One region of the Vibrio sp. R10-SG3-ISO3 genome, then DNA from elsewhere that is predicted to be linked to it. Evidence: predicted binding sites of a transcription regulator. Region 1 holds the regulator's gene; each other region holds the start of a gene.
What was found. The regulator PurR, encoded in region 1, represses purine synthesis genes. The targets are predictions, from matches to a motif close to TNANGNAAACGTTTNCNTNA.

Region 2: a site for PurR is predicted at 4,243-4,262, ahead of folD (bifunctional methylenetetrahydrofolate dehydrogenase/methenyltetrahydrofolate cyclohydrolase FolD). Genes of this name have one in related genera too.
Region 3: a site for PurR is predicted at 5,354-5,373, ahead of AC6R1A_RS14895 (phosphoribosylaminoimidazolesuccinocarboxamide synthase). Genes of this name have one in related genera too.
Region 4: a site for PurR is predicted at 3,941-3,960, ahead of purM (phosphoribosylformylglycinamidine cyclo-ligase). Genes of this name have one in related genera too.

What each region holds. Positions count from the first base shown of each region.
Region 1 is NZ_JCBDHE010000017.1:159,576-166,930, reverse strand. Features, by position in the region: gene elyC (envelope biogenesis factor ElyC) at 1-247, shown strand, start outside; gene torR (two-component system response regulator TorR) at 362-1,069, opposite strand; gene torD (molecular chaperone TorD) at 1,308-2,015, shown strand; gene purR (HTH-type transcriptional repressor PurR) at 2,254-3,258, shown strand; cyclic di-GMP riboswitch class I at 3,434-3,542, shown strand; gene AC6R1A_RS04875 (TfoX/Sxy family DNA transformation protein) at 3,747-4,340, shown strand; gene AC6R1A_RS04870 (TVP38/TMEM64 family protein) at 4,547-5,239, shown strand; gene AC6R1A_RS04865 (putative signal transducing protein) at 5,236-5,547, shown strand; gene AC6R1A_RS04860 (alpha/beta fold hydrolase) at 5,570-6,370, opposite strand; gene glgA (glycogen synthase GlgA) at 6,612-7,355, opposite strand, start outside.
Region 2 is NZ_JCBDHE010000045.1:113,039-120,393, forward strand. Features, by position in the region: gene AC6R1A_RS13260 (hypothetical protein) at 1-76, opposite strand, end outside; gene AC6R1A_RS13265 (hypothetical protein) at 66-473, opposite strand; gene AC6R1A_RS13270 (hypothetical protein) at 630-1,166, opposite strand; gene AC6R1A_RS13275 (hypothetical protein) at 1,319-2,017, opposite strand; gene AC6R1A_RS13280 (competence protein CoiA family protein) at 2,340-3,074, opposite strand; gene AC6R1A_RS13285 (hypothetical protein) at 3,111-3,812, opposite strand; tRNA gene AC6R1A_RS13290 (tRNA-Arg) at 4,052-4,128, opposite strand; gene folD (bifunctional methylenetetrahydrofolate dehydrogenase/methenyltetrahydrofolate cyclohydrolase FolD) at 4,330-5,187, shown strand; gene AC6R1A_RS13300 (GGDEF domain-containing protein) at 5,206-6,318, opposite strand; gene AC6R1A_RS13305 (lytic murein transglycosylase) at 6,452-7,355, opposite strand, start outside.
Region 3 is NZ_JCBDHE010000048.1:13,879-21,233, reverse strand. Features, by position in the region: gene AC6R1A_RS14930 (ATP-binding protein) at 1-551, opposite strand, end outside; gene AC6R1A_RS14925 (hypothetical protein) at 950-1,174, shown strand; gene AC6R1A_RS14920 (lipocalin family protein) at 1,268-1,807, shown strand; gene AC6R1A_RS14915 (MBL fold metallo-hydrolase) at 1,772-2,551, opposite strand; gene AC6R1A_RS14910 (lactate/malate family dehydrogenase) at 2,696-3,652, opposite strand; gene AC6R1A_RS14905 (glycerophosphodiester phosphodiesterase) at 3,899-4,600, shown strand; gene AC6R1A_RS14900 (hypothetical protein) at 4,861-5,253, shown strand; gene AC6R1A_RS14895 (phosphoribosylaminoimidazolesuccinocarboxamide synthase) at 5,470-6,573, shown strand; gene AC6R1A_RS14890 (methyl-accepting chemotaxis protein) at 6,670-7,355, opposite strand, start outside.
Region 4 is NZ_JCBDHE010000040.1:51,848-59,202, reverse strand. Features, by position in the region: gene purL (phosphoribosylformylglycinamidine synthase) at 1-1,117, shown strand, start outside; gene AC6R1A_RS10105 (DUF3622 domain-containing protein) at 1,291-1,506, shown strand; gene AC6R1A_RS10100 (DUF4250 domain-containing protein) at 1,603-1,794, opposite strand; gene AC6R1A_RS10095 (YaeP family protein) at 1,794-2,000, opposite strand; gene purN (phosphoribosylglycinamide formyltransferase) at 2,192-2,833, opposite strand; gene purM (phosphoribosylformylglycinamidine cyclo-ligase) at 2,836-3,876, opposite strand; gene upp (uracil phosphoribosyltransferase) at 4,054-4,680, shown strand; gene rluF (23S rRNA pseudouridine(2604) synthase RluF) at 4,803-5,810, opposite strand; gene smrA (DNA endonuclease SmrA) at 5,933-6,514, opposite strand; gene AC6R1A_RS10065 (DUF3149 domain-containing protein) at 6,660-6,800, opposite strand; tRNA gene AC6R1A_RS10060 (tRNA-Pro) at 7,041-7,117, shown strand; gene AC6R1A_RS10055 (TraB/GumN family protein) at 7,320-7,355, opposite strand, start outside.

The DNA of each region.
Region 1 (7,355 bases):
CATGAACCGTGCCCTGAATGAATTCCACTCCGCAGGATTGAAACCTTACGCCGCGCCGACCAACTACCTAGCGCAGAGAAACATCGATCAAGCGTGGGAGAAGTACGCGCCGAAGGGCAAATATCTCGAACAAACTGAGCGCTACTGGCATGAAACGCTGGGCACCATTTGGCAACACCTCCGCGACTGGGCGTCCGATTATGAAGAGCAAGCCTTAGAGGTGGAGGCTGCGCAGAGCGACGTTTAACCGGCCGCCAGCGTAGACGGATAACGTCTTCGACCTAAAACAAAAATCCAGGCTGCATGCCTGGATTTTTCGTTTCTTTTGCGTCAATTTTCGCTCGTTAATTGCCGAACTACGTTAATCTCCGGCGAACATGTAGCCTTCGCCATGCACGGTGACGAATATCTGCGGATTTTTTGGATCCACCTCCATCTTCGCTCTCATGCGTCGAATCAGGACATCGATAGTGCGATCATTGGGTGCGTCCACACGATGACTGATCATATTAAGAATACGCTCTCGGCTGAGCACTTGGTTAGGGTGAGAGGAGAGCGCCACCAAAAGCTCATACTCTGCTTTAGTCAGTTTGACCGGTTCATCCCCTCGGCTCAAAGCGCGGCGCTGAATATCGAACGTCCATTCAGCAAAGCGGACCACGCCGTCTTGCTGATCGCTGCCCGCGTTTTGCGCTCCCGCAGCCAGTGCGATGCGCCACAAGAGGTTCTTGACTCTGACGAGCAGTTCCCTAAGCTCAAATGGCTTGGTGACATAATCGTCCGCGCCCATTTCTAAACCAACAATCTTATCAATGCTGTCGGTACGCCCGGTAACCAAGATAATACCGATGTCCGATTGACTGCGCAGCTCACGTGTCAGCATCAAGCCATCTTCGCTGGGCAGATTGATATCCAGCATCACCAAATCGACCCGACTGCTACTGAGTACGTCGCGCATCTGCGCGCCATTCTCAGCTTGGCTCACCTGATACCCTTCGGTTTGAAAGTAGCCCGCCAATTTACGGCGAGTCACTTCATCATCTTCAACAACCAAAATGTGGTAGCTCATCGGCTCTACTCACTTATTCACACACTGATTCAATGGCTTTATTCTATTCATAATTAGTCACAACTCCATCTTTGTCCTCTTTGGGAGGTGAAAAGTTGGCGATTCATTGATGCAAAGCAAGCTTTGCTGCCCTGTTCACAAATTGCCATATTTGACCATTTCTTCTCATAATCAGGTTGACCGCTGTTCATTTTTATCCGTTAGACTTAACGGCATCTGATTCAGTTGAGAGCCCATCATGCCAGAGACACCTAACGCCCAGATTTCCGACCCTTTATCTCCCGCCGAAAAAGAGCAGCGCGCCTTTGATGAGCAACGCGCCGAGCTCTACTGGTGGTTTTCGAGCGTGTTTGCCAAAGAGCTCTCAGAGCAAGAGCTGGCCCAATATCATTCGGTGGACACACGTACCTTTCTGACGGGACTTGCACAAACCCCTGAGCTTAACGTAGCCGCAGACAGGCTCATCGATGCATTGAACCGATTGCAAGACAGGCCAGATGCTCAGTTGGAACTATCAGCCGACTATTGCGACCTGTTTTTAAAATCCGACCGAGACAGCGCGTTGCCTTACGCCTCTGTCTACTTAGATGAATCCGGACTGCTCAATGGGGAGCCCGCCAAACAGATGGACACTCTGCTCCAACAACATGGCGTGGCCGTGCATTCAGGGCTCAATGAACCTTCTGATCATCTCGCGATAGAGTTGGATTTTTTAGGTAACCTGATTGTGCGCGGCGCTCATGCAGCAGAGCAGACGGCAGGCGACACGCATCTCGCCTACCAAGAGCAAGCCGATTTTATTGAGCAGCATCTACTCCCTTGGATTGAGAGGTTTGCCGAGCGCTGCCAGCGCCTCGACACATTCGGCTTCTATGCGGCGCTGTCGTCGCTATTGTGCGCGTTCATTCAATTGGATAAAGCCTACCTGCAAGGCGATAGCGATTAAGCCCATACAAAAGGTGTGGCGAGATCCCAAAGGCGGGTTTTTTATTTGCCCAAATCGACGTTGCGGACTACAATCCGGTCCGCAAACGATAAAACTAATAAATACAAACCGCTTTTTGAGGGCGGTTTTTGTGTTTCTGATACTTTCTGTCTACATACTCTAAACTTTGTATAGACTTTACTTTTATAGACTTAACTTTTCATAGAATAGTAGGCAGTCATCGACAGGACAAAACCATATGGCCACGATTAAAGACGTCGCTCGCTTAGCGGGTGTCTCGACCACCACTGTATCCCATGTGATCAACAAAACACGCTTTGTCGCTGAAGCCACGCAAGAAAAAGTGATGGAAGCGGTTCAAGAGTTGAACTATGCCCCAAGTGCCGTTGCACGCAGCCTGAAATGTAACTCGACACGCACAATAGGCATGCTGGTTACTCAATCGACCAACCTTTTCTTCTCGGAAGTGATCGACGGGGTTGAGAGCTACTGCTACCGTCAAGGCTACACCTTGATCTTGTGTAACACTGGCGGCATCTACGAGAAACAACGTGACTACATTCGCATGCTGGCGGAAAAGCGCGTTGATGGCATCTTAGTGATGTGTTCAGATTTGACCGAAGAGTTGAGCGAAATGCTTGACCGTCATAAAGACATCCCTAAGGTGGTGATGGATTGGGGCCCGGAAAGCTCACAAGCCGATAAAATCATCGACAACTCGGAAGAAGGCGGCTACCTCGCAACAAAATACCTGATTGATCACGGCCACAAGCGCATTGCTTGCTTGAGTGGGCATTTTGAAAAAGCGGCCTGCCAAGAACGCATCCAAGGCTTTAAGCGCGCAATGAACGAGTCGGGTTTGAGCGTCAACGAAGATTGGATCTTAGAAGGTAACTTTGAGTGCGATACCGCCGTGCTTGCCGCGGACAAAATCGTCGCCATGGACGAAAAGCCAACCGCAGTATTCTGTTTCAACGATACGATGGCGCTCGGTTTGATGAGCCGTTTACAGCAAAAAGGCATTCGTATTCCAGAAGACATGTCGGTCATTGGTTATGACAACATTGAGCTAGCCGAGTACTTTTCACCACCGCTAACGACGGTTCACCAGCCGAAGCGCCGTGTGGGTAAAAACGCATTTGAGATTTTGCTCGAACGTATTAAAGACAAAGAGCATGAAAAACGTATTTTTGAAATGCACCCAGAAATCGTCGAGCGCGATACCGTGGCGACGGTGAAATAGACCAACGAACAAGTTCAGCACATCACATCGACTAGCCCAGCGAGAATACTTCTCATCCGCTGGGCTTTATTCTCTCGGTAACACCCCTCTATTTTATGAACTAAGATCACATTTAACCCATCAAAACGTGATGTTTAGCCCATAAATTATTTATGCTTATTATGTTCGACGAATGCCACGAACAGGGCAAACCATTTCGAAAGGATGGGACGCAAAGCTTCCGGCCTGTTGCAGCCACTCAACTATTTCAACGTTGATGACTGCTTGGTAGCGGGGTTGCCGATGGCAAATGTGCACTTCGTAATTCTTTATCAAAAGCAAAGAATACAATGAGTTAAACGTTGCGCGCGCATTATGCGCTCACACCGTGAGTAGGATTATTCTTTTATGAGCCAGAATGACACCCTACTGACACAAAACCTGCATATTTTTGCTAATCTCTCGGACCTGAATTTGGTGGCGTATTGTAATACACCGAGAATAACAGCATGGATAAACCAATTTTAAAAGACTCAATGGGATTGTTTGAACCATTGGGCAAGATCAAGTCTCGCTCAATGTTTGGTGGATTCGGAATCTTCGCTGATGACACCATGTTTGCCCTCGTGGTAAATGACAAACTTCACATACGCGCCGACGACTCGTTGGCCCAACAGTTTAATGCTCAGGGACTCGAGCCATACGTGTATAAAAAGCGTGGTTTCCCTGTGGTCACCAAATACTACGCCCTTGGCCATGACTGGGATCAGGATGTCGCTCAGACTATTGCGATGGCAAACACTGCACTAGAGGCGGCCAACAAAGACAAGCAGCGTCAAACCAACGCCAGACCAACGCGCCTGAAAGATCTGCCGAACTTGCGTCTAGCGACCGAGCGAATGCTCAAGAAAGCGGGTATCGACAGTGTCTCCCGTTTGGAGCAGACGGGCGCAGTGGAAGCGTATAAAGCGATTCGTTCCACACACTCTGCCGACGTCAGCATCGACCTGCTGTGGGCACTTGAGGGGGCAATTAAAGGCACGCACTGGTCTGTGGTCCCTCAAGCAAGACGCGACGAGCTCCTGAATCAGCTGCAAAGCTAGTCAGCGATAGCGTTCAGTAATTCCAATCCCCGTCTCAAGCCAGCCCAACACCGCTGGCTTGAGACGTTTTTAGCCGATGCTTTTCTAGCGTTTCCATTCCTTCGTCATAGAATCCAACGTATTTTTCCCTTTAGGGCGAAATTTTTTACTGGCTTTTTGGTTCATATCTAACAATGATCAATGATGATGTTTTCAAAGGGATCCATATGAACAAGAAACTGCTTTTAGGTATTGGTTTGCTCGCTCTGATTGTGTTTTTAGGCGCAAACTTTGGTCAATACCTGACACTTGATAACGCCAAAGCCCAGCAGCAAGCGCTGGCTGAAATCATTGACGCCCACTTTGCCCTCGCCGCGCTGAGTTACTTCTTCGCCTATGTCGCTATCACCGCCTTCTCGATCCCTGGAGCGGCCGTTGTCACCTTGCTTGGCGCTGCGCTGTTTGGCTTTTGGACCAGTTTATTGCTCGTTTCTTTTGCCAGTACTATAGGTGCCACATTGGCGTTTTTAAGCAGCCGCTTTCTACTCAAAGAGTGGGTACAAAGCAAGTTTGGCGATAAGCTCGCGACAATTAATCAAGGGGTCGAAAAAGATGGTGCGTTTTATCTCTTCTCACTGCGCCTTATCCCGGTATTCCCATTCTTTTTGATCAACCTCTTGATGGGTCTTACGCCCATCACCATCGCGCGCTTCTATCTGGTCAGTCAACTGGGTATGTTGCCGGGTACGGCCGTCTACCTCAACGCCGGGACCCAGCTAGCGCAAATCGACAGTTTGTCAGGCATCGTCTCCCCAACAGTACTCGCCTCTTTTGCGTTGCTCGGGGTATTCCCAATCATTGCTAAATGGGTGATGGCCAAACTCAAAGCGTCACCGCAATCCAATGGACAAGCGTCTTGAAAATCTTTATTGCTACAACCCCACCACAAGCACACATCGTGTGTGAAATGTTACGCAGCGAAGGAATAGCCTGTGAGGTGAGAGGTGAAGGTTTGTTCGGCTTGCAAGGAGAGATTCCGTTTGGCGAAGAGGCCAGCCCGTACGTTTGGTTAACTCGCCCAGAACAGAAGCAGGCGGCACTCGCGCTGATTGATGATTTCCAACAGGACACCCCCGACAACATGGTTTGGGTTTGCCCGACTTGCCAAGAAGAAAATGACGACCATTTTCAGTTATGTTGGCAGTGCGAGCACACCAAACCAACTTGAGTGTGCTTGGAGTCAACCGAGATTAAGCAGTGAGGTGTTGCTGAATGAAGGCGATGGAGTGATCGTTAAACTCATCTGGGCGCTCAACATTACACACATGGCCACAGTCAGGAATTTCATGCAGCTCACTGAGCGTATGTGCTGAGACCATCTCTTTCACAGGGGTGATGAACATGTAGTCTTTTTCACCCATCAGATAGAGCGTAGGAATGGGTAACTCGCGGTCTTTGAAGTAGCGCATCAGAGGGTTCACCTCTGCGGTCAAAATAAACCAACGCTTGAACTCCTTTTGGCACAACTTCTTCGCTTCGCGGATAAACATATGCCGCGACTCTTTTTGTGCTCGCTGCGGCATCACAATGTAGGCAAACAGTCGATAGAGCCACATGTAGGGCACAATGTGTTTACACAGATTGCCCAACTTCACCAGTACTTGAGAGCGTGTGTTGAGTCGTGTGACGGCGCCACCTAACACCATGGTTTTTACGCGCCCAGTCGCTAGCTCCGCTAAGTTACGGACGATGATGGTTCCAAGCGACATGCCGACAAAATGTGCCGACTGAATCTTTAGGTGATCGAGCACTTTTAAGATGTCTAATGTGACCTCTTTAAAGGTGTAGCGATTGGCAATGATCTCCTTAATCAGCTGGTTCGATTTTCCATGGCCGCGCAAATCAATCAGCAGCAAATTAAAATGCTGCTTGTAGGCTTTGATCTGTTTAAACCAAATCGATGAGCTGCCGCCTGCGCCATGCACAAAGACCACCCACTCATCGCTAGTGGGGTGTTTAAAAGTCTTATGGAATAGCAAGCTTTGAGTCATAGTCGAAAAATAACCGTTATCGTCACACAATTCAGGGCGCAGGGTAACACAAAAGCGCCCGTGTTTTTGTTTAGCATAAACGAAAACCGCCACTTTAGTGCAATCGGAAATGTTAGAAAAAATGAAAGCGCCGTGAGACTGTGCAAGCACAAAACCCCTCAGGCGCTTTCTTTATGCGGACCTATTGTCGTCTTTACGCGAACAGACTAAAAAATAGCGTCCGCAATTCAATGACCTAGTGTTAGGCGCTTAAAGCACTGTGGTAGAGTTCGATGTACTCACCCGCCGCTTTTTCCCAACAGAAGTTTTCTGTCATCGCGTGCAATTGAACCCGTTTTATCTCATTGAGATTTTGCGCGTAGAGCAGCAAAGCACGAAGCATAGTCAACAACAACGCAGTCGGCGTTGGCTCATCAAACACAAACCCAGTAGCGATTGACGGATCATCGTCGTAATGGTGAACCGTATCTTTCAGTCCACCCACACCACGAACGATTGGCAGCGTACCGTAAGCCATACTGTAGATCTGATTGAGACCACAAGGCTCAAACTCTGACGGCATCAAGAAGAAATCACTGCCCGCTTCCACCAAATGAGCAAGCTCTTCATCATAAGCCTCGATAAACGCAAATTTGTCGCTGTGTGTGGCTGAGAGCGCTTTAAGATGGCTTGCCAACATCGGGTCGCCGGTCCCAACAATCACCAACTGAACATCGTGTTTGAGAAACTCAGACAGAATAGGGATCAGGTAATGTAACCCTTTTTGCTGCGTCAAACGGCAAACCATGCCAAACATCGCGACGTTTTTTTCGCTCAGTTTCGCTTTTGCTTGCAGCGCCGCCTTACACGCTTTCTTACCGCGTACCATACTCTGCTTCGTCGCTCGGTAATTTAACGGTAAGTGGGTGTCTGTTTCTGGGTTCCATGTACTGTAGTCGCAACCATTAAGAATCCCCACCAGATCATGGCTTCGGCTTTGAAAATC
Region 2 (7,355 bases), on a different contig from region 1:
CACCGCCAGTTAATGTGTTGCTACATATAGTGAGCTTTTTAAGTGGCTTGTAACCATCAGGAAGCTTATTGTCCATTGTTACCTCCGAGCACTCTTCTTCTTGTAGGAGCACTTTCAAAGTGCTTCTCTATCTTTTTCATGACTAATTTTCGGCTATCTTTTAAGTACAAACCAACCAAATAAAGAACGATAGTTGCCCCTCCGCCAAAAGCCAAAGCAATCCACTCACCTTTAATAATTATGGTGTAATCAGAATATCCCTTGCCGAGTAAATTTAACGCAAACCCAAAGGTAGTTAAGCCGATACTATTTGCCCAGTTATATGTAACGGGTTTACCATTTTTAAGTCGCTCAAATTCGACTTCTCGCAATAAATAGTCTGCTTGCCAAGTGCCGATATCACCACCGGTCATTAAGTCATCGACTATTTGAGTTTCGGTAATTTCTAAGTCACTTATTTCTTTTTTTACCATAGAACTTCCAACGTTAATTAAAACTAAAAAAGCTATAACGCCCGCTTAAGTTGTGAGTAACGCGCCACTGAACCTAGCTTGAATACCGTAATCACATAAGCCTAACTTGACGCCAAAAGTGCCGAGCGTTACGAATCGACTTAAAGCGTTTGTTAGCTATTTGATAAATGAATTACTTGCTTCATACTGCTTTTCCATTTTGTTGGAGTATGACTTTAATTCAGCTAGATAATGCGAAATATTCTTTGAATCTTCTTTACCAGCTACATAGTCCATCGTTGTTTCATCAATGGTGAGAACAAAATTTGGATGAAACTCTGACTGGTAGGTAACTTTGGTTGTTAAACTGATCGTCGCATCTTTAGTCCAAGTTACACTGTCAATTGATAACGGTTCTTCTTTGTTTTTTTCTCTGCTCTTGTTAATTTCGTCAATCGTACTCTTGAGATCATCATAAGCAGAAGAGTAAAGATTTTTAGTGTTTGCATAAACTGAGGTAGATGCACGGTCATCACCTACAAATGTAACCTCGTATGTTGAACTCAGTGTTTCACGGTAGACTTCACCAAGTCTAATTTTCCCAGAAGTTAATTCAATAACATTTCCAAATTGCTTGAAGCTATTAATTTGCTCTATGCCTAACAACCCTGAAGCTGCTACAATCGATGCGCCCAATACCAACATTCTTTTCATATTCTTATCCTATTATATGTAAAAGCTTCAATTAAAATAGCTAACGCCTTGCTAAGTAGCCGCTAACAACCACGACTCTCACGCAAAGCCACCTTAATCACAGAACTCAACCAAACCAAAATCGCCGAGCGTTAACTGGGTTGAGCAATTTGTTAGCCATTCAACTCACCGAGTAGCGCTTCAGCCAAACTTATACTTGCCTCTAACTGTTCATAGTCAAAGTTTTCGGTTGTAGAATGCACCTGATGATTTCGAATCATTCTCAGTTTTGTAAGCCGTTCAAATTGCTCCCAACTGATTTCACCAGTTTTCTCGAGTTGCTCCCACTTAAACGTGTGACCAGCAGAAATATTGTGTTGTTTGAACTTTGCATGGATGGTTGATTCAAGCTGGTTCCACAACAATATTAGGTTTTCAATGCTTACCGCTTTGTTTACTTTCTCGGTTTCGACACCAAATAAGTTATTCAGTAATACCGCTGCAATTTGTCGATACGCTTTTAAGTAGCGACTATCAACAGATAAGCCTGTACCGTCATGGTAAAGTTGATTCCTAATTCTGTGGTAATGCTCTATATCTCCCTCGTCTAAGCCTATTAGCTTACGTGAAGCATATTTGAACAGAAGTTCGACCATTTTGGGGAAACTATTACCTGCCTCATCTTTTTCCTTACGAGGAAACTTGAAACCAGATAATTTTTCAGGTAATGACAAGAACGTTCGTATCGACGTTTCAACTGAGTTATCAATGCTTATGAAAGCTATCCGCGAATCGAATGCTGAACCCAACTCAATATGAGAATCTGCATGACGAAGCAATTCTAATGCTCCAGAAGCCCAAGTATTTTCCATCGATACTCCAAATTTACTGCGGTATGGCTAACGCTTTATATACGGCAACAAGCCGCCTTTCCAACTCGCATCCTTCCGCCTAATACTTCCACCCACTAAGACGCTGCACTAATAAATAACCGAAAATCAGAGTATTAGTAAACGGCCCATTATGAGACCTGTTGGATACTATAGCAAATCCCCGTCTATCATGTATATGACGGCATTGACTGCTAATTTTGACTTTAACTAGGCCTTATACACTTGAAGATTCAACTTCCCTTGCATACGAGCATGAGCTCTTTTTATAAGGTTGATGCTGAATCGTATTAACAATAGGGCTTTAGGCTATGTGGCGTCTCGGCGGTGCTAGATTGGATTCCTCAACGAGTGAGTTTAGCTTTTCGGTCAACTCTGAATATCTGGCGGTATAGCGAGCATGAGTCACCCAAGATCTTTGCCCAACGTTTAGTACATAGTCCATCACCAGTGATTTAAATGATTCATGCTCTTTATGGTCAAAACTATCGTAAAGGTCTTGCAAGGGCTCTAAATCAATATCCACAATTGAAACGGCACTAAAATTTTCGTTTCCCCCAATCATTGGCCTGCCGTGATAACTAAAGTGGATACCGACCAAATACCCATTTATGCGACAAAGGATATCGAGCTCTGAGTAGTGCCCCGAAGGCTCGACTTCAAAATCATCAATCGTTAAATGATGTGCTTGAGTCACATATCCAGAGACGGTGACCTCCCTTCCGTAATCATCTCTCTTTTCTAATTCAAGCTTCCAATCAGGCAACTGTATCTCAAACTGGTCCAGATCCTTTAAGCATTGCTTAATCACAAGCCTTGCGACCACACAGAATGAATATTGACACTCTATCGGCTCACCCGTTTCATCTTTCGACTTTTTGTCGTGGGCAAAGTGGTGGATCATTTTATCCGGATTGGGCCCTTTTTTAGCCACAAGGTTTTGTTTGCAACTTGGACAAACACAACCACATGCTCTACCCCGTTGCACCTCACTAATGTCTAGGTATTTATCATCCTTCAAGCCAAACGGTATCAGCATCCCTCTCTTCCCTTCACGTTTGTGAATTGTCGGTGGCTAGCGTCGACTTTTCTTGAGTTGACGAATATCCTTGTCCAACGCATCCATTTTAGGGACTCTCATACGCGCTACCTGTTTCTGTCCGTTTTTCAGAGTAATTTCAACCTCCAAGAGATCTGATTCGTGTTCTGTGTCACCTGTCGAGATCTCCTTCGTTTTACCCCAAAAATACCTGAGGTAGTGAGTTCTAACACTAGCGACACCGTCAAAAGAAAAGCCACCTTTGAGGCAAATCGTAAGAAAGGAGAAAAATTCAGACTCTTTCGTGGTTTTCACTACTTTGCCCCATGAACGCCACAGATCTGTCAGGGCTTGATAGCGACGAAAGTCCCTGCTTTTGGGAGTCGTAACCCGCGTTACTTGTTCATTGGAATCAAAATCCACCTCTGATACGTAGACACCTTGTTGCTGAGCGTGAACTCCCTCTAATGTCTCAGCTATGGTGCTTAATAGGGAGCGTGACCAAGCTACTTTGCTTTGAAGTTGCCGCTCTATTTCGTCATAGAAATTGGGATCGGTATTTCTGATATCGTCAAAGCCTGACTGTGCTTGTTGCAACGCTTTAGATAGGCGCTTAATTGACGAAAGATCGGTGTCACTTGGAATTTGGATTAGTATGTTTTCACACTCTTTCACTTGATGAACATCAAGCCCGATACTCATCAACTCGTCTGTCTGTTTTTGGCTCAACCCTGCCACTGCAAACTCCATGCAACTTGTTACTTAATAGCTCAGTTGTAGAAGGTATCATTTTGTATAGATGAAGCAAGCGATCGGATAGACAAAAAGAGAGTGATGTTTCGAAAAAAGCGAAGAGTCGAAAATAGGTGGGGTTTAACAAAAGTTGATAAAAATAGATTTCAGCGGCACCACAGAGGCACCACAGAAAAACGAAAAGCCCGATAACTCATTGAATTATCGGGCTTTTTTCGGATATATGGCACGCCCTGTAGGATTCGAACCTACGACCACATCCTTAGAAGGGACGTGCTCTATCCAGCTGAGCTAAGGGCGCGCTACAGGGACAGGATTATACGAGTTCGAGGTCTTAACACAAGACCTTTTCGTATCATTATGATCTAAGTGACTAAAAAAGGGGCATTGGCGGTTAAGGTGTTTAAAAACAACTCAAAGCAAACGTTTGCTTATGGATGTTCATTCAATTATTTGCGACAATGCGCGACAAATTATTCGCCATTGTGATTAAAGGAAAGTCATGACTGCTCAAAATATCGATGGAACACTGATTTCTCAAACCGTCCGTTCCGAAGTCGCGGCTCGTGTGAAAGCGCGCCTAGACGCTGGGTTACGTGCCCCTGGCTTGGCTGTGGTTCTCGTTGGTGAAGATCCGGCATCACAAGTGTATGTCGGCAGCAAACGCCGCGCGTGTGAAGAGGTGGGCTTTGTGTCTAAATCGTTCGACCTCCCTGCCACCGCAAGTCAAACTGAGCTGCTTGCACTGATTGACACACTGAACGCTGACGATGAGATTGACGGCATCTTGGTTCAACTTCCGCTACCAGCGGGAATCGACTCTACCGCCGTGCTTGAACACATTCATCCAGAGAAAGACGTCGATGGCTTCCACCCTTACAACGTGGGCCGCCTAGCGCAGCGCATTCCAAAACTGCGCTCTTGTACGCCGAAAGGCATCATCACCCTGCTTGATCGCTACAACATCGATCTTCGTGGCAAACACGCAGTGGTGGTTGGCGCGTCCAACATTGTCGGTCGACCAATGACATTGGAGCTCCTGCTTGCGGGCTGTACCACCACGACTTGTCACCGTTTTACTCAAGATCTAGAAGGTCATGTACGTCAAGCGGATCTGGTGGTCGTTGCGGTAGGTAAACCTAACTTTATTCCAGGTCACTGGATCAAAGAGGGAGCGGTCGTGGTCGATGTCGGTATCAACCGCTTGGAGTCAGGCAAGTTGGTGGGTGATGTGGAATACGATAAAGCCAAAGAGCGCGCCAGCTTTATTACGCCAGTCCCTGGTGGTGTTGGGCCAATGACGGTGGCGAGCTTGATTGAGAATACTATGCTAGCGTGTGAGCAATTTCATACCAAATAACTAGCGCCCTATCCTTCCTCAGAGCAGCGCTTCTTCTCGCGGCTCTGAGGCTGTTTTAGCGACATTGACATTACCCGACCCGGCTTCTTTGGCGAGATACATCGCTCTGTCCGCCACTTTCAAACACTGACTTAAGGTCATCTTCTCATTGTTAAATGAGATACCCGCACTGGCGCCAATCTCAACGTGAATATTGTTCAGTGATTGCAAATGGTGACCATAAAAGAGCGCGACCACTTGCTCTGCCAAATCAACCACCTCTTGCTCCGACTCATAATCGCGCACAAAAATGGCAAACTCGTCACCGCCCAAGCGGGCAATGTCGTATTTTTGCAGTCTCTCGCCCAACGCTTGCTGCGCGATGGCTTTGGTTTGCTTGGCAAAATCGTACAACACGTTGTCACCGACATCGTGACCATAACGGTCATTGACCGCTTTAAAGTTATCTAAGTCGAGGTAAATGATCGCGGTGTGCTTGTTTTCATCAAGGCGGGTCGCGTGAGACAATACCGACATAAAGCTCGCTCGGTTCGCCAGTTGGGTGAGCGAGTCAATGTAAGCCAGTTCTTGAATGCCCTCTTGATCCATTTTCAAAATATAGTCGTCCATTTGACTTTGAAAATAGATCACGATGTGACACATACCTGACATCGCGACCAAGGTTAATACCAAGCGAAACCCTACATGGTATGGGTACGGAAACTGCGCCAAGCCAAAGGCGAAGATCAAGGAAGTAAGGACAATATTCAGTACCGAGAGCCCCACTCCAACACGAAAACTATTGATGAATATGCCGATGGCAGACAGTGGGTAGACCCACATAATGCCAGTACCTTCATACCCTCCAGTAAAAATAAGATACAAACTCAAGGAGTAGATCATAAAAGATAGCCCAGCAAGACCAAAGCGATGTTGCAGGTTAATCATTTTGATGGTGACGATGCCAACCAAGGAGTAAAAGGCCAGCGTTGTGCCCAGCTCAATATCGCCGCGATAAAAACTATAGACAGAGAAGGCCGCAAGGAAGGAGACACCTAAGACAGCGAGCACCCGAATCATCATCATCTGGCGCTGCTGTTTCATTAAGACGACTTCGGATAATTTATCCGCTACAAAGTGGTGTACGTTCATCGCGCTCCAGTCATTGCTACAAAACCAATCACTTATTTAGATAATGCTACATTATTTATTGTCAATCAAATATAGACACCGTCAAGCTAAGCGCAACTGAATGTAGGAGGATTCGTCGTTTTTGTTTACCGCATCACATCACAATTGCATCCGCAAGGTGTGAAACAGCCAGCGCAAAGTAGTAAGACCGGTTCCATTTCATTAGTACGTTATAGTTATTGTAGACCAAATAAACACGCCCATTCCCATCATCGGGTGCGATCAACCAGGCTTGGATATCTTGGTCGAGCTTAGGTAGCGGTCGGCCATCAAAACGGTTAATCCCCATTGACGCCCACTGTTGCAAATATTTGGCTTTGTCCGGCGCTCGCCCTTGAATTGACGTATCAAACCCAGCGGGAAGCGTCACTTGACGTCCCCAGGTGTAGGTATCGTCCCAACCGGATTGACTTAAATAATTGGCCGCCGAAGCAAACACATCCGCTTCTGTCGTCCAGATGTCTTTTTTACCATCACCGTTACCATCCGCAGCAAAGGCTAAAAACGAGCTTGGCATAAACTGGCACTGGCCCATCGCCCCTGCCCATGAGCCTTTAAAGTCATCAAAAGCAATATGGCCCTGCTCTAGAATCTGTAACGCGGCCATGGTTTCACTGCGAAAGAAGGCCTCACGGCGGCCGTCGTACGCCAAGGTCGCGAGTGCATCAATGACGGGGTAATTGCCGGTAAATTTTCCGAAGTTACTCTCAACGCCCCACAGCGCAACAATAAAGCGCGGCTGCACACCATATTGCTCGCCAATGCGAGTCAACTCAGTGTGGTGCTTTTGGTAAAGAGCTTTGGCTTGATCGATTTTCCATTTTGGTACGGCACGTGGAATGTACTCATCTAAGGTCAGTTTTTTCTCTGGCTGATTCTTATCGGCCGTCACGGCGCGTGGTTTATGAGTCACATTGGCAAATGCCTCATCGATGACGGGCTGAGCAATCCCCATCGCTTTGGCTTCATTTCTGAGTGTTTGGATGTAATCATCAAAT
Region 3 (7,355 bases), on a different contig from region 1:
TTCGCACCGACCACAATCAATGCCATCACAATCAAGAAGAACAGGAATGGTTCAATCCTATCTTGAAGCCGGTCAATCAAATACCCGACAGACACAACGCCGATGATTTCACCGTGCTGATTGAACACCGCCGTTTTACCCCGCACTGAGTAACCCAGTGACCCTTTGGCGAACGAGATGTACGCCTCCCCGTCGACCAAAGCGCGCTTGTTGTCACCACCGCGCATTGGCTTACCAATTCGATCATCGACTGGGTGCACCAAACGCATACCTTGCTTGTCGCCGATCACGATAAACGCGGCGCCAATCAACTGGGTCAAATCACGATAGCGCTGCTGACTTTGCACTTGGCCGGTTTCAATCATTTCAATCACAATCGGTGATTTGGCAAGAAAAGAGGCCACCCCAAGCGCCTTCAAGCCCATCTCTTCTTCTTGCGAATGCTTGATGTAAATAAAGCCGGCGGCCGAGAGCAAGAGCAATTCGATTAGCCCAGATAATGTCATGATCATCAGCATCCGTTTGCGAAAGCTGATACTGCTCCAATTCATACTTTTCCTCACTGCCGATCGCGTGTCGCTGCGATCAAGAGACCTTCCTATAATGAGACATTTTAAGGCTAACATCGATGCCAGTATTGGACGACTGGCGCTCATCCAAACTGTGAATTCCCCAAGTGAATTGAGATCAAAATGCTAATGACTTGGTGATTTTTTAGCCGCAAGGTTGCTTTTTTGAGTTCACTTCATGTTTATTCAGTTATTAACCTCCTTTTCGTTGATTAAGATCAAACCGTTTTTAGAACGTTTTATGCACTAAAACCGCATTTGTTTTGTATACTATTTGAACACTCAGTGGTAATCGTCATTGGCTAACCTGCAGCACACCGTTTAAAAGAAGCGACTCACGCACAAGATTCGATGCTGCTCAACAGATAGGAACGTTGGACATGGAAAAGGATATGTACGGCTTCTGCCTTTCAAAAGCGCTACTTTCAAACCATCTCACTGGTACGTTCACTCACGTTCGTGCTTATGAATCTTGCCCTTCTGGTGAACAAGATCGCATCAAACATGCCTACCCCCAATTGTCGGGTAAAGAGCTGCTTGCGACCATGAGCAGCTCGGATCGTCTGCGTTGGCGAGCCGAATTTGTCTGCTTAGACTCAAAATGATCGTCATTACTCGATGAATGCACCATACTTAAGAGAAACCATCCGGTTTCTCTTTTTGTTTCAATGCACTCTATCCACAACGAGAGGTGTAACATGACCCTTCATCCCCGTATTTTGGCGCTATTTGCGGTACTGATCTCACTGTTGTCAGGTTGTGTTTCGACACCCACCGGCATCGCGCCTGTCAATGAGTTTTCTCTCGAGCGCTATCTTGGCACATGGCATGAGGTTGCTCGGCTTGATCACAGCTTTGAACGGGGCCTCAGCCATGTCAGCGCACAATACTCGCTCAATGATGATGGCAGCGTGCAAGTGATCAATCGTGGCTGGAACGATGAAGATAACCAGTGGAAAGAAGCGATAGGTGTCGCCAAGTTTGTCGATGGAGAGGAGATTGGGCACCTCAAAGTCTCTTTCTTTGGACCGTTTTACGGCAGTTATGTGGTGTTCTATTTAGAAGAGGATTATTCAGCTGCGGTCGTCAGCGGTTACAATCGAGACTATTTATGGATTCTCGCCAGAGAGCCTGATTTGCCTACGTACAAGCTCAATAAATACGTCAGGATTGCCCAATCCGCTGGCTTTGACACAGAACAGTTACTGTTTCCTTTTCATGGTGACCTGAGCGAATAGGCCTTTTAGCACTGCGCGTAACTTGGTTTTTGTTGCCCTCCAGTGCGTTGAGGGAGTGGTGGGCGTGGTCGCGATAAGGTGCCGATAGGCACTCTCATCGAAAGTCACCGAGCCACCATGAGCAACGAGCAAAGTCTCTGGGTTTAGCTTGAAAACCCGCTCGACGGAACGCCGATAATAATTAGGATAAAAGATTGGAAAAGGTGAGATTAGGTGCTGTTTCACTTCCACCATTAAGTCCGCCACATAGAGTAGCCGTGTGGGCTCATGCCACAAAGAGAGGTCCCGATCAGTGTGGCCTGGCGTCTCTAGAATCGTCCAATCTGGAAATCCAGGTATCTGGTCCCCTTCGTTGACTACGCTATCAGGCTTGAGGTAACGGTCATACCAGAGGTTGACGCGTGCTTTTTTCATTCTGCCCGCTACCCATAATGCGAGTAGCAAGTCAGACAAAAACATCGCCCCACCCGACCACCCTTGATACCAATGGGTCTTTTTGTCGGCAGAAACTATCTGGCACCCCGTTAATGCTCTAAGACGATGCGCCGCACCCGCATGATCGGGGTGCATGTGTGTCACCACAACGACTTTCAGATCGCACAGAGGACGCGCAAGTTGCTGCTCAATGAACTGGCACAAGTAGGTAATGTCGGCTCGACTAGCGCCGTCAAGAAGCAAGAGTTTGTCGGGATACTCAGCGAGATAGATGGTTTGAATATAACCTTCAATGGTATGAATGTGCATAACGCTGCTAATTTAACAATGTATTCACATTATAAATTAGCAGCGTCTTACTCTTGGCAAAGAGTAAAAACTCTAAGCTGTGAGCCCAATCCTCTTTTTCAAGCCAGTAGCGAGACAGGTTGTGATCTTGCAAAGAGTACCCCGTTAACGGGCATTCAAACCTGTTTGCGCCGCCACTTGTTCAACGATTTTCGTGACGTTATCCGCCACCGCATGGAGCGTACTGAGCTCATCTTGAGTAAAGGGATGTTGCAAAATCGCTTGGGCACCATTTTGCCCGACGACGGTTGGCAAACTAAGCACAACATTGTCGAGGCCATAATCCCCTTGTATCAAGGTCGCAACCGGCAACACCGAGCGTTCATTGATCATAATGGCTTGAATAACCCGGAACACACTCGCGGCAATACCGTGTGTGGTGTTTTGCTTGCGCTTAAATATCTCGTAACCCGCTTGCTTGACCGATTCAAGCAGTTCATCCGCGCAAATACGAGGCATTTTGTGTGTATCGCAGTAATAATCTGCAGGTTGTCCGGCGATCGAAATTAAGCTCTTGGGGGTGAAGCAGTTGCTTCCATGCTCACCAAGAACATAACCGAAAACGTTTTTAGGATCTAAGTTGACGCGGTTAGCCACAATACTCATCAAACGTGCGGTATCAATCACACAACCGCTGCTGATCACTTTCTCCGCCGTGTAGCCAGTATTGGTTGTGATAAAGTGTGTGACAATGTCACAAGGGTTGGAGACCACGATGAGTATCGCGTTCGGTGCGACGCGCTCAACATTCCTCGCGATATCAACACCAATTTTGGCGTTGATTTCTGCCAAATCAATTCGAGTCTGCCCCTGCTTAATCTGCGCGCCCGCGGTAATCACGACAATGTCTGCGCCAATCAAACTGAGATAGTCATCGGTCGGCACAATGTGGGTATTTTTTGTGAATGTTAGCGCGGCAGTATGGCGAAAATCGAACGCTTCCCCTTCCGCCCTTGCTAGATTCTGATCCAACAACACCAGTTCACTAATACTGCCCAATGTCAGTAGATAATTACAGACACCCACACCCACTGCGCCAGCGCCGATCACTCCGATCTTCATGCTCTCTTCCTTGTTCCAATCAAATTTAGTGCTCTGGGCGTATTCTAATCGTCTGAAACCTCTTTTTTCCAATTTAATTTTATCTTCAAATTAAATATTAGATAAAAATATCGTTAATGGCATAAAAACCAGTAGAATTAATCGCAATCTGTTGAAAGAGCGAGCACAACTTAGAGATCAAAATGACTACCACATCCACTCAATGACGCGTATTCTCAGACCAAACAACTTCGTTGAGAATCAGATATGCTCATTATTGGCCACCGCGGCGTGGCAGGACACTATCCAGAAAACACCACCGCCAGCATTCAAGCGGCGATAGATCTTGGCCTTACTTGGGTTGAAGTCGATGTGCAGCCTTGCAAAGACGGTCATCTCGTCGTGTGTCACGACCATACTGTTGACCGTTGCTCAAATGGTACAGGCAGAGTCGACACCTTGACCCTCAGTGCGCTCAAACAGCTCAATTTTGCGGCGCGCCATGAAGGTCAAGTGACACCACAAACCCTGTTAACCCTTGAAGAGCTACTGACACTTATTGAACCCAGCGACATCAAGCTGAATATTGAAGTGAAAGTTGATACCCACGACGCCCAATCGGTATGCGCGCTATTGGCCTCTACGCTCAATGCGACCTCAATACCGCTAGAGCGCATTATTTTGTCGAGTTTTAGCCATGACGTGATGCGCGAGTTAGCAAAGCAAATTCCTCAGTGTCGACGCGCTTTACTTACCGAGCGATTGAAGCGCAAGGATTGGCGACTTCTCAAAGAGGTGGAGGCGACAGGCTGCAATATTGGCGCAACATGGGCGACCAAGTCTACCGTCTCAAAACTACAAGATGCCGGGTATGAAGTGTGGTGCTACACCATCAATAATCCGAAACGACTCAAACACCTTTCTCAATTGGATGGTATTTTTAGCGACTATCCAGAACGTTTTCTCTAGCACCTCTTCTCACCCTGTTCGCCTCTACTTGGCCTCCTGCTGAGTAGAGTGAGTCACCCATCACATTTTCTGCACCTTTTCAAAGCTCTCATTCAACCTATCAAACCAATATAATTTAACTACTTATCAGATAGTTAGAAAACAACCCCCTTTTATTAACCTACCTGACCCGCTCATTTTGCGCGCAAAAAATGCTTGCGTCTTCGCCACAACAAAACTACTGTATACACATACAGCATGTATGAAAGGACAGTATTATGATTTCAGTTCAAACACCTCGTCACGGCTACTCAAAGTTTAATGTGTTGGCTCAGTCTACCCAGCCTCTGTCTTTGGATGACACCAGCCTTGAACGACTGGCTGATCTGTCACAGCAGAAACAGTGGATTCTATTTACAGGTAAATGCCCACGTCCAGATTTTGCTCAACTGTCCTCACATCAAGTGCGTTGCAATCAAATCATCCACATGAAGCCATCGCAAATTCAGTCGGAAGTCGATATTGTGACCAAAGCGATTCAATCAGGTAACGCCAGTGCGGTGGTTGCCTCAAGTGAGCTCTCTCTTATCGAACAGCGACTATTGAAAGAACTGGCCAAGCAACATCAGTGTGAAGTCTTTTTTGTTGATGCGTCTATGCATCACTACCACTAAATCGAAACCTCACTGCTTCGCCTCCTATCGTTGTGATAAGAGGCGTTTCTTTTCGCGGTTTCTTGATTTGAAACCAAGGCCTAACTCATTCAACTTAAAAACAAGCAAACGTTTGCTTTTTATCTGGAACAGAGAAAAAGTTCTGGTATCATGCTCTGCAAATGAAGGGCCTTCATGGCTTATCAACCATTTTTGACAAATTATAGGAATGTCTAAATGAGTCTCGCAGAACAAGTTCTCGCCGTTAATGACGATCTTCCCATCCGCACTGATAAACCGGTTCACAGTGGTAAAGTCCGCTCTGTGTATTGGCTAACCGAAGCCGATAGCCGACGCCTTATCGAAGAAAAAGGTTACGACGTGTCGCCTGACGCACCACTAGCAATTATGGTGATCAGTGACCGTATCTCCGCGTTTGACTGCATTTGGCACGGTGAAGGGAATCTAAAAGGCGTGCCAGGTAAAGGGGCGGCGTTAAACGCCATCTCCAACCACTGGTTCCAACTGTTTAAAGACAATGGGCTCGCAGACAGCCACATTCTCGACATTCCTCACCCACTGGTTTGGATCGTGCAAAAAGCCAAGCCCATCATGATCGAAGCCATCTGCCGCCAATACATCACCGGTTCAATGTGGCGTGCTTACGAAAAAGGTGAGCGCGAGTTTTGTGGTATCACACTACCTGAGGGCTTAGAGAAAGACAAAGCGCTTCCAGAGCTACTTATGACGCCATCCACTAAAGGCATTCTGCGTGGCATCCCTGGTGTACCAGAAGCGGACGACGTTAACATCAGTCGCCGTAACATTGAGGAGAACTTTGCCGCGTTTAACTTCTCAAAGCAAAGCGACATCGCGCTTTATGAGAAGCTACTCAGTGAAGGCTTTGGCGTTATTAGCTCTGCGCTAGCGAAAGTCGGTCAAATCTTTGTTGATACCAAATTTGAGTTTGGTTACGTCACCGACGCGGCGGGTCAGGAAAAAGTCATCTACATGGATGAAGTGGGGACACCGGACTCTTCACGTATTTGGGATGAAGCGCAATACCAAGCCGGCAATATTGTCGAGAACTCAAAAGAAGGTTTCCGCCAATTCTTGCTAAACCACTTCCCTGACCCAGACATCTTGCTCAATAAAGATCGCATGCCTGAGCGTGAAGCCCTAGCTCGTGATAATGCCCTTCCTCTCTCTGCGTTGATGGACATCTCAAAGACCTACACAGGTATCGCAGAAAAGATCACCGGCAAAGCGATTACGCTCAGCGATAATCCTAAGCAAGAGATCATCGACATTCTTGCCGCAGACTACGGTCTCATTGACTAAGTGACCTGTTCGACTGAAACGACAACGCCCAGCTAAGCTGGGCGTTGTTTTATCTTAACAATGATATCTCTACTTAGTGGCTTTTCATCTCATCGCTTAGAGCTTAAAACGCTTTATCTCTTGTTCAAGCTCAAGTGAGAGTTCGGAAAGCTGTCTTGCTTGCGCCGCAGCGTCATGCGCTTCATCGGCTAATTCATTGGAGACATCACGAATACCAACCGTATTACGCGTGATTTCTGACGTCACCGAGGCTTGCTCTTCTGCCGCTGAGGCGATCTGAGTCGCCATATCGCTAATACGCTCGACCGCATGTTGAATATCAGTGAGGCTGTGTGCCGCCAAATCCGCGTCTTCAACACTGGTTCCCGCTAATTGTCCACTATCACGCATGATGCCCACCGCTTTTAGCGTGGTGCCTTGCAGCGTCTCAATCATGTGTTGGATCTCTTTGGTCGATGAGTGTGTGCGTTGGCTAAGCACGCGCACTTCATCGGCAACGACCGCAAACCCACGACCCTGCTCACCAGCGCGAGCGGCTTCAATGGCCGCATTCAAGGCGAGCAAATTTGTCTGCTCTGCGATATCTTGAATCGTCGAAAGAATGGTATTGATGCTGTTGCCATGGACTTCTAACTCTTGAATGACTTTTGTCGCCACTTGAACTTCATTAGCCAGGTTCTGAATCGAGCTTTGCGTTTGCACCACTTGTTTACCACCTTGCATACAGGCTGACACCGCTTGGGTAGAGTTCTGCGCTGTGTGGTCCGCGTTGCCGGCAATTT
Region 4 (7,355 bases), on a different contig from region 1:
GCTCGGTGCGGTTGTTCAGGTGAAGAACGATGACTTAGACGCAGTGAAAGCAGTCCTAGCAGCCAACGGCCTAGAGGCATGTTCTCACGTTATTGGTTCAGTAGAAGCAACAGACAGCTTTGTTATCACCGCGGGTGAGACGGTTATCCTTGAGCGCTCTCGTACAGAACTTCGTACTATCTGGGCTGAGACCACACATAAGATGCAAAGTCTACGTGATAACCCTGCCTGTGCTGACCAAGAGTTTGAAGCGAAGAAAGACAACTCTGATCCAGGTCTGAACGTTAATCTAAGCTTTGATGTCAACGAAGATGTTGCTGCGCCTTACATCGCAAAAGGTGCGAAGCCGAAAATGGCTATCTTGCGTGAGCAGGGCGTCAACTCTCACGTTGAAATGGCAGCGGCATTTGACCGTGCTGGCTTTGAAGCGACCGACATCCACATGAGCGACATCCTAACGGGTCAGGCAGCGTTGGATGAATACCAAGGTCTTGTGGCGTGTGGCGGCTTCTCTTACGGTGACGTACTAGGTGCTGGTGAAGGTTGGGCGAAGTCTATCCTATTCAACCCACAAGCACGTGAGCAGTTCCAAAGCTTCTTCAACCGTGACGATACCTTCTCTCTTGGTGTATGTAACGGCTGTCAGATGCTATCGAACCTGAAAGAGCTGATCCCTGGCGCTGATTTGTGGCCACGTTTTGTTCGCAACGAATCTGAGCGTTTTGAAGCACGCTCTAGCTTAGTGGAAGTACAGAAATCGGATTCTGTGTTCTTTGATGGTATGGCAGGCTCACGTATGCCTATCGCGGTTTCTCACGGCGAAGGTCGCGTTGAAGTACGTGATGCAGACCACCTAGCAGCGATTGAAGCGTCTGGTACGATTGCAGTACGTTACGTTGATAACCACGGTAACCCAACACAGCAATACCCGAACAACCCGAACGGTTCACCAAATGCGATTACCGGTCTTACCACACAAGACGGTCGTGTGACCATTATGATGCCACACCCTGAGCGTGTATTCCGCACGGTTGCCAACTCATGGGCACCAGAAGGTTGGGGTGAAAACGGCGCTTGGATGCGTATGTTCCAAAACGCTCGTAAGAACATCGGCTAAGCCTGATTAATCGAGTCAAAAGCGTAGCGTGAATTCGCTGCGCTTTTTTATTTTTGGCGAAATGTGTTTTTAGCGAAAAAACTACTAGCCAGCGATGCTTTTTTAAGCTCTAATAGCGCACTTTTTTGCGAAGGGCCCAATCATTAGGGTCGCTTGGTCTGAGGAAACAATTTATGAATGCCAATAAAAAATATGCGTTGCATGTTACTCAACAAGAGTCACAGTGGAGTGCGACAATCACTCGCCAAGTGACATCACGTAAAACTCACGTTTCAAAAAGTGAAACAGGGTTTGAGTCTGAACAAGCTGCACAAGCTTGGGGTGAAGAGCAATTGGCGGTATTCGCCAAAGCGCAAGCCGGTCATAACGCGCGTAAAAAAGCCAAGTAGTCACTGTTGTTGACCTTATCGTGCTTACCTTAGTGTAGGCACGTTTGTTTTGAGCGCTAGCCAAGACAACCTAGCGCTCGCAGAGAGGCGGTCGCGTTAACGAAACTGCCCCGCCTCAGGCAAGTATTCAAACCCTGCGCTCGCAAGCTTTGCTTCAAGGGCAGCACGGTCAATATCGAAATACGCCGCAAGCTTGTTCAGATCCCCCGCAAAATCATCGCGCAATTTCATGTTGACGATGCTCATCAGCATCACGCTATCCATGCTGGCAAAATTGCTCAAATTCATCATGCATCCTCAAAATCAGAAATCAGCAGATTGGCCGCTGCGAAGGCCGCTTTTTCTCGTACCGACTTAGGCAGCGCGTCATCCGCTGCAATGTCATTAAGTGCTTTGAGCGCGCAGGTGATGGCTTGTGGGACATAGGCTTGATCGCCACTACCTATCTGGGCGTAAAGCTCACGAACCATGTCACAGCATTGATAAACTTGCATGTTGGTATCCTTAACAAATGATAACTGCTCTCAAATATACACAGGGACGAGAGGAAACTCAAAGCGCTCGGTTGCGCTAGCGCAAACTCGTGAAGCCTTAGTCGTTTTTTTCACCAACAGGGTGAGATAGGAGAAACGCCGCGTAAAAAAAAGCGAGCATTAACGCTCGCCAATGGATTGAAACGGTTTGATTACTCTTCGGCGTAACCATGCATGCTGAGCAGCTTGCCATCGAGGTAGGCTTCTTTGCCATCTTTCATCACGAGGCGCTCTTCCACCATCCACTTTACGACCAGAGGGTAGATTTTGTGCTCTTGCGTTTGCACGCGCTCGGTGAGGGTTTCGACGGTGTCTTCATCAAAGATCGGCACTTTTGCCTGTAAAATGACAGGCCCGCCGTCAAGTTGCTCAGTGACAAAATGGACACTGGTACCATGCTCTTCGTCACCGGCGTGAATGGCACGTTGGTAAGTGTTGAGCCCCGGGTATTTGGGTAACAGCGATGGGTGGATGTTGATCATTCGCCCCATAAAGTGACGAACGAACTCGCCACTTAAAATGCGCATATAACCCGCCAAGACCACAACGTCAGGCTTGTATTCATCCATCTGCTTCATCAATTCGCGATCAAAGGCGTCGCGAGTATCGAATGAGTTTGGATCAAGAAAGTGCGCGCCAGCACCGGCTTTTTTCGCACGTTCCAAAGCGTAAGCGGTTGCTTTGTTTGAAAAAACAGCGGTTACTCGGCCATTATCGATGTTGGTTTCACAAGCATCAATAATCGCTTGCAAGTTAGAACCATTCCCTGAAACTAAAACAACAACGCTTTTCATCTTTAGTTGATCTCTACTTGTTCTTCGCCTGCTTGCGCTGTTGCAATCTCGCCAATCACCCAAGCGTTCTCGCCTTCGGCTTTCAACAGTTCAACCGCTGCGTCGGCTTGTGCTTTAGGTAGGGCGACAATCAGACCAACACCACAGTTAAATGTGCGGTACATTTCGTGGGTTGTGACGTTGCCTTTCTCTTGTAGCCATTTGAAGATAATTGGCCATTCCCAGCTGTTACCATCGATCACCGCTTTGGTGCCTTCAGGCAGTACGCGAGGGATGTTTTCCCAGAAACCGCCACCAGTGATGTGCGAGATGGCATGAATGTCATGCTGCTCAATCATCTTGAGTGCCGATTTGATGTAAATTTTGGTGGGTTCGAGTAGGTGCTCACCAATCGTTTTGTCAGCTAACTGTTCGTTTTTGTCAGCACCAGAGACTTCAAGAATCTTACGAATGAGTGAGTAACCGTTTGAGTGTGGACCGCTTGAACCGACCGCGATCAGCGCGTCGCCAGCTGCGACTTTCGTGCCGTCAATCACGTCTTCTTTCTCGACGACGCCAACACAAAAGCCTGCTACGTCATAGTCTTCGCCTTCATACATCCCTGGCATTTCTGCGGTTTCACCACCGATCAGTGCACAACCTGCTTGCACACAGCCGTCTGCAATGCCTGACACAACATCCGCTGCCGTATCGACATCCAACTTACCTGTTGCGTAGTAATCCAAGAAGAACAGCGGCTCTGCACCTTGAACAATCAGGTCGTTGACACACATTGCCACAAGGTCAATACCGATGGTGTCATGCTTTTTCATATCCAAAGCAAGGCGCAGCTTAGTGCCCACACCGTCTGTCCCTGAGACGAGAACTGGATGCTTGTACTTGGTTGGCAATTCGCACAGCGCGCCAAAACCACCAATACCACCCATTACTTCAGGGCGACGTGTACGTTTTACCGCACCTTTAATACGGTCAACAAGTGCGTTGCCTGCATCAATGTCAACGCCAGCATCTTTATAGCTAAGAGAAGTGTTATCAGCACTCACGGGGAAGTCCTCGGTTAGAAAGTTGGATGTGAAAACGGCGCTATTCTACCAGTGGTCAAAGCTAGATAGCAAACGTTTGCGCAAGTTTTTTCTTTTGCGCTACGACAAGAAATTGTGAACGAAATCGTTTATAATCGACAAGTTTATTTGAAATTTGCCATAGATCCGGAGATGGAAATGAAAGTTGTTGAAGTTAAACACCCTCTTGTGAAACACAAAATTGGTCTTCTACGAGAAGGTGATATCAGCACTAAGCGTTTTCGCGAGCTTGCAACAGAAGTCGGCAGCTTGCTGACCTATGAAGCGACCGCAGACTTTGAAACAGAAAAAGTAACCATTGACGGTTGGAATGGTCCGGTAGAAGTGGATCAAATCAAGGGTAAGAAAGTCACCGTTGTGCCGATTCTTCGTGCTGGCCTAGGTATGATGGACGGCGTGCTAGAGCACATTCCTAGTGCTCGCATCAGTGTGGTGGGTATTTACCGTGACGAAGAGACGTTGGAGCCTGTGCCGTACTTCAACAAACTGGCGTCAAACATTGATGAGCGTATCGCGTTGGTTGTTGACCCTATGCTTGCTACCGGCGGCTCTATGATTGCGACGATTGACCTTCTTAAAGAGCAAGGTTGTCAGTCATTCAAAGTGTTGGTGTTGGTTGCTGCGCCAGAAGGCATCGAAGCTCTAGAAAAAGCGCACCCAGATGTGGAACTTTACACCGCTGCTATTGACAGCAGACTGAACGATAAAGGTTACATTGTCCCTGGTCTTGGTGATGCCGGTGACAAGATTTTCGGCACTAAGTAATCGTTGATATCTAAGTCACTTTATACGCTAGTGTGTTGATTGACTTGTAAAGACTAAAAAGGAGCATTGAATGATGCTCCTTTTTAATTGCAGCAAAGCGCTGAACGGATACTTCGCCTGCGTTACTTCTTCAAACTTAGCGTGCCGCCGGTGCGTGGTTTTGCCGGTTTGGTCGTGGGGCCTGAGTGTTTGGTGGCGGGCTTTTGGCTTGGATTGTGGTGATGGGCGCGGCCCTTTTTCGAATTAGGCGCGTGACGAAGATCATCGGCATTGCGACCTTTAAACGTTCGCGGCTTTTGATTGCGTCGCGCTTTGGATTCTTGATTCTCTTCTCGACTATCAAAGAGCTTTGCATCGGTTGCGCGGCGGATTCTTCGCCCTTTGCTGTCAACCTTTGAGGCTTCTTCAGTCCCGCTTGAGCCCTCACACATAGCGAGAATCGTCTCAACCTCTTGATCAGACAAGTAGCGCCATTGACCGTTAGGGATACCATCCAAGGTAATGTTCATGATGCGAACTCGGCGTAACTTGAATACTTCGTATCCCAGCGCTTCACACATACGGCGTATTTGACGGTTCAACCCTTGTGTCAGCACGATTCGAAATGAAAACTTGGTTTCCTTGGTGACACGGCACGGTAGCGTGACGGTATCTAAAATCGGGACGCCGCTGCTCATCTTATGAATAAAGTCATCGGTGATGGGCTTGTCAACACGCACGACGTACTCTTTTTCGTGATGGTTACCCGCACGAAGAATTTTGTTGACGATATCGCCATCATTGGTCAGAAAGATCAGCCCATCCGACGGCTTATCTAAGCGACCAATTGGGAAGATGCGTTTTTTGTGGCCAATAAAGTCAACAATGTTACCCGGTACATCTCGCTCGGTTGTACAGGTGATACCAGTCGGTTTATTTAAAGCGATATAAATCGGTTTATCGGTGGCACCACTGATAGGTTTTCCATCGACTTGAACATCGTCTCCGGGAAGCACCTTGGTGCCCATTTCCGGCACTTGGCCATTAATGGTGACTCGACCTTGCTCTATCAGTCGGTCTGCTTCTCGACGTGAACAAAAGCCGGTTTCACTGATGAATTTGTTAAGGCGTTTCGCGCTATCTTGGGACATGAGCATTCTCTTTACGTTTCACAACGGCAACCCGTGATGTGGTGGTGGATGGATCCGAAATCGGGGGCGGGGAGTGTATCACTCTGTCTATCTTAGACCAACCATAACGATCGGAAACGGTTTTACCCGAGCCGTTTTTGATGACGCTCACGAGTCTCTTGTTTCTTGTCGGCACTTTTTCTCAGCATGACGTAGACCGCACCCGTGCCGCCGTGAAAGCGCTGTGCACTGTGTACACATTGGACGTCATTGATTTGTGATAGCCACTTTGCAAGATAACTTTTCATCATGGCGGGGGGATTGGATTTTTCCCCTCGACCATGAATGATCAGCACCGTGCGAATATCCATGCGCATGCACTGTTTGAGAAAGGTGAGCACTTCGTCACGCGCTTGTTTGAGCGTCTTACGGTGTAAATCTAACCTTGCTTGAAGTGGGTACTTACCCAGGCGCAATTTACGAAAGACCCCATCTTGTACACCATCGCGCTTGTACTCAATGATGTCTTCGGGTTTGAGCATCGGCGCATGGTCAATGGAGAGGTACTCGGGAGCATCATCGCTGAGCCACATAGCCGCTTCGCGTTTAGCCAGCTGCGCTTGGGTGACTTGATGCATTTTGACGTGTTGAGTGGTGTCTTGCTTGATGGGTTTAACGTCTCCCATCATTTGCTGAAACAGTGCAAAATCGTCGTCGTTAGACATGACGGTATCTCAGAGTATTCAATCAATATAGCTATTATACTGACGTAAGCCTGTTGTGATCAGCAAGAAATAAAAAACCGAAGTAAACAGTGTGTCTACTTCGGTGCATAGCGAATGTCTATTCAGAGAATAGAGCTAAGCGATTCTAGTGAGGAGATTTGTCATTCATCACCTTGTAGACGAAGAAAGCGCCGTAAAAGAGCATGAGACTAAAGGCACCCAAGATGACAATCATTGAAGATAGACCTACTGCATTACCAAAGAGAAGATCAAGCCAAAAGTCCATAGTTCCTCCGCCAAATACAAAGTGTGTGTTGACGGAATTTAAGGTAATGGCTGGTGATTAATTCAACACTGATCTAGATCAAGTGTTATCCGAAGGTTGCGTTTTTGTTCTGTTTGCTGTGTGTTTGCTCACATTTTGTGGCCCGTTGCTCGCGTTTTAGTCAAACGGTGTGAATTTGGAAAAAAGTGCGGGAAATGGCTTGCGTTGGCAAACAGAATCCGTAATATACTGCTCCGTTCTCGGTGAATAGCGCAGCTTGGTAGCGCATCTGGTTTGGGACCAGAGGGTCGGGGGTTCGAATCCCTCTTCACCGACCACTTTCTAAAAGCCCCGCTAGCAATAGCGGGGCTTTTTACGTTTATACAACTATGCTACGCATTACGGGTCGTGGGCTGGAGCGCCAGTCCGATGGAGCGCCAGTCCGATCGAATCCCTCTTCACCGGCCGCTTTCCGAAAGCCTCACTAGCAATAGCGGGGCTTTTTACGTCTAGACGAGTGGTTTATCGCCTCTTACTCCATTAATACTTAAATTCACAGCCAGCGGGGGTGGTTTG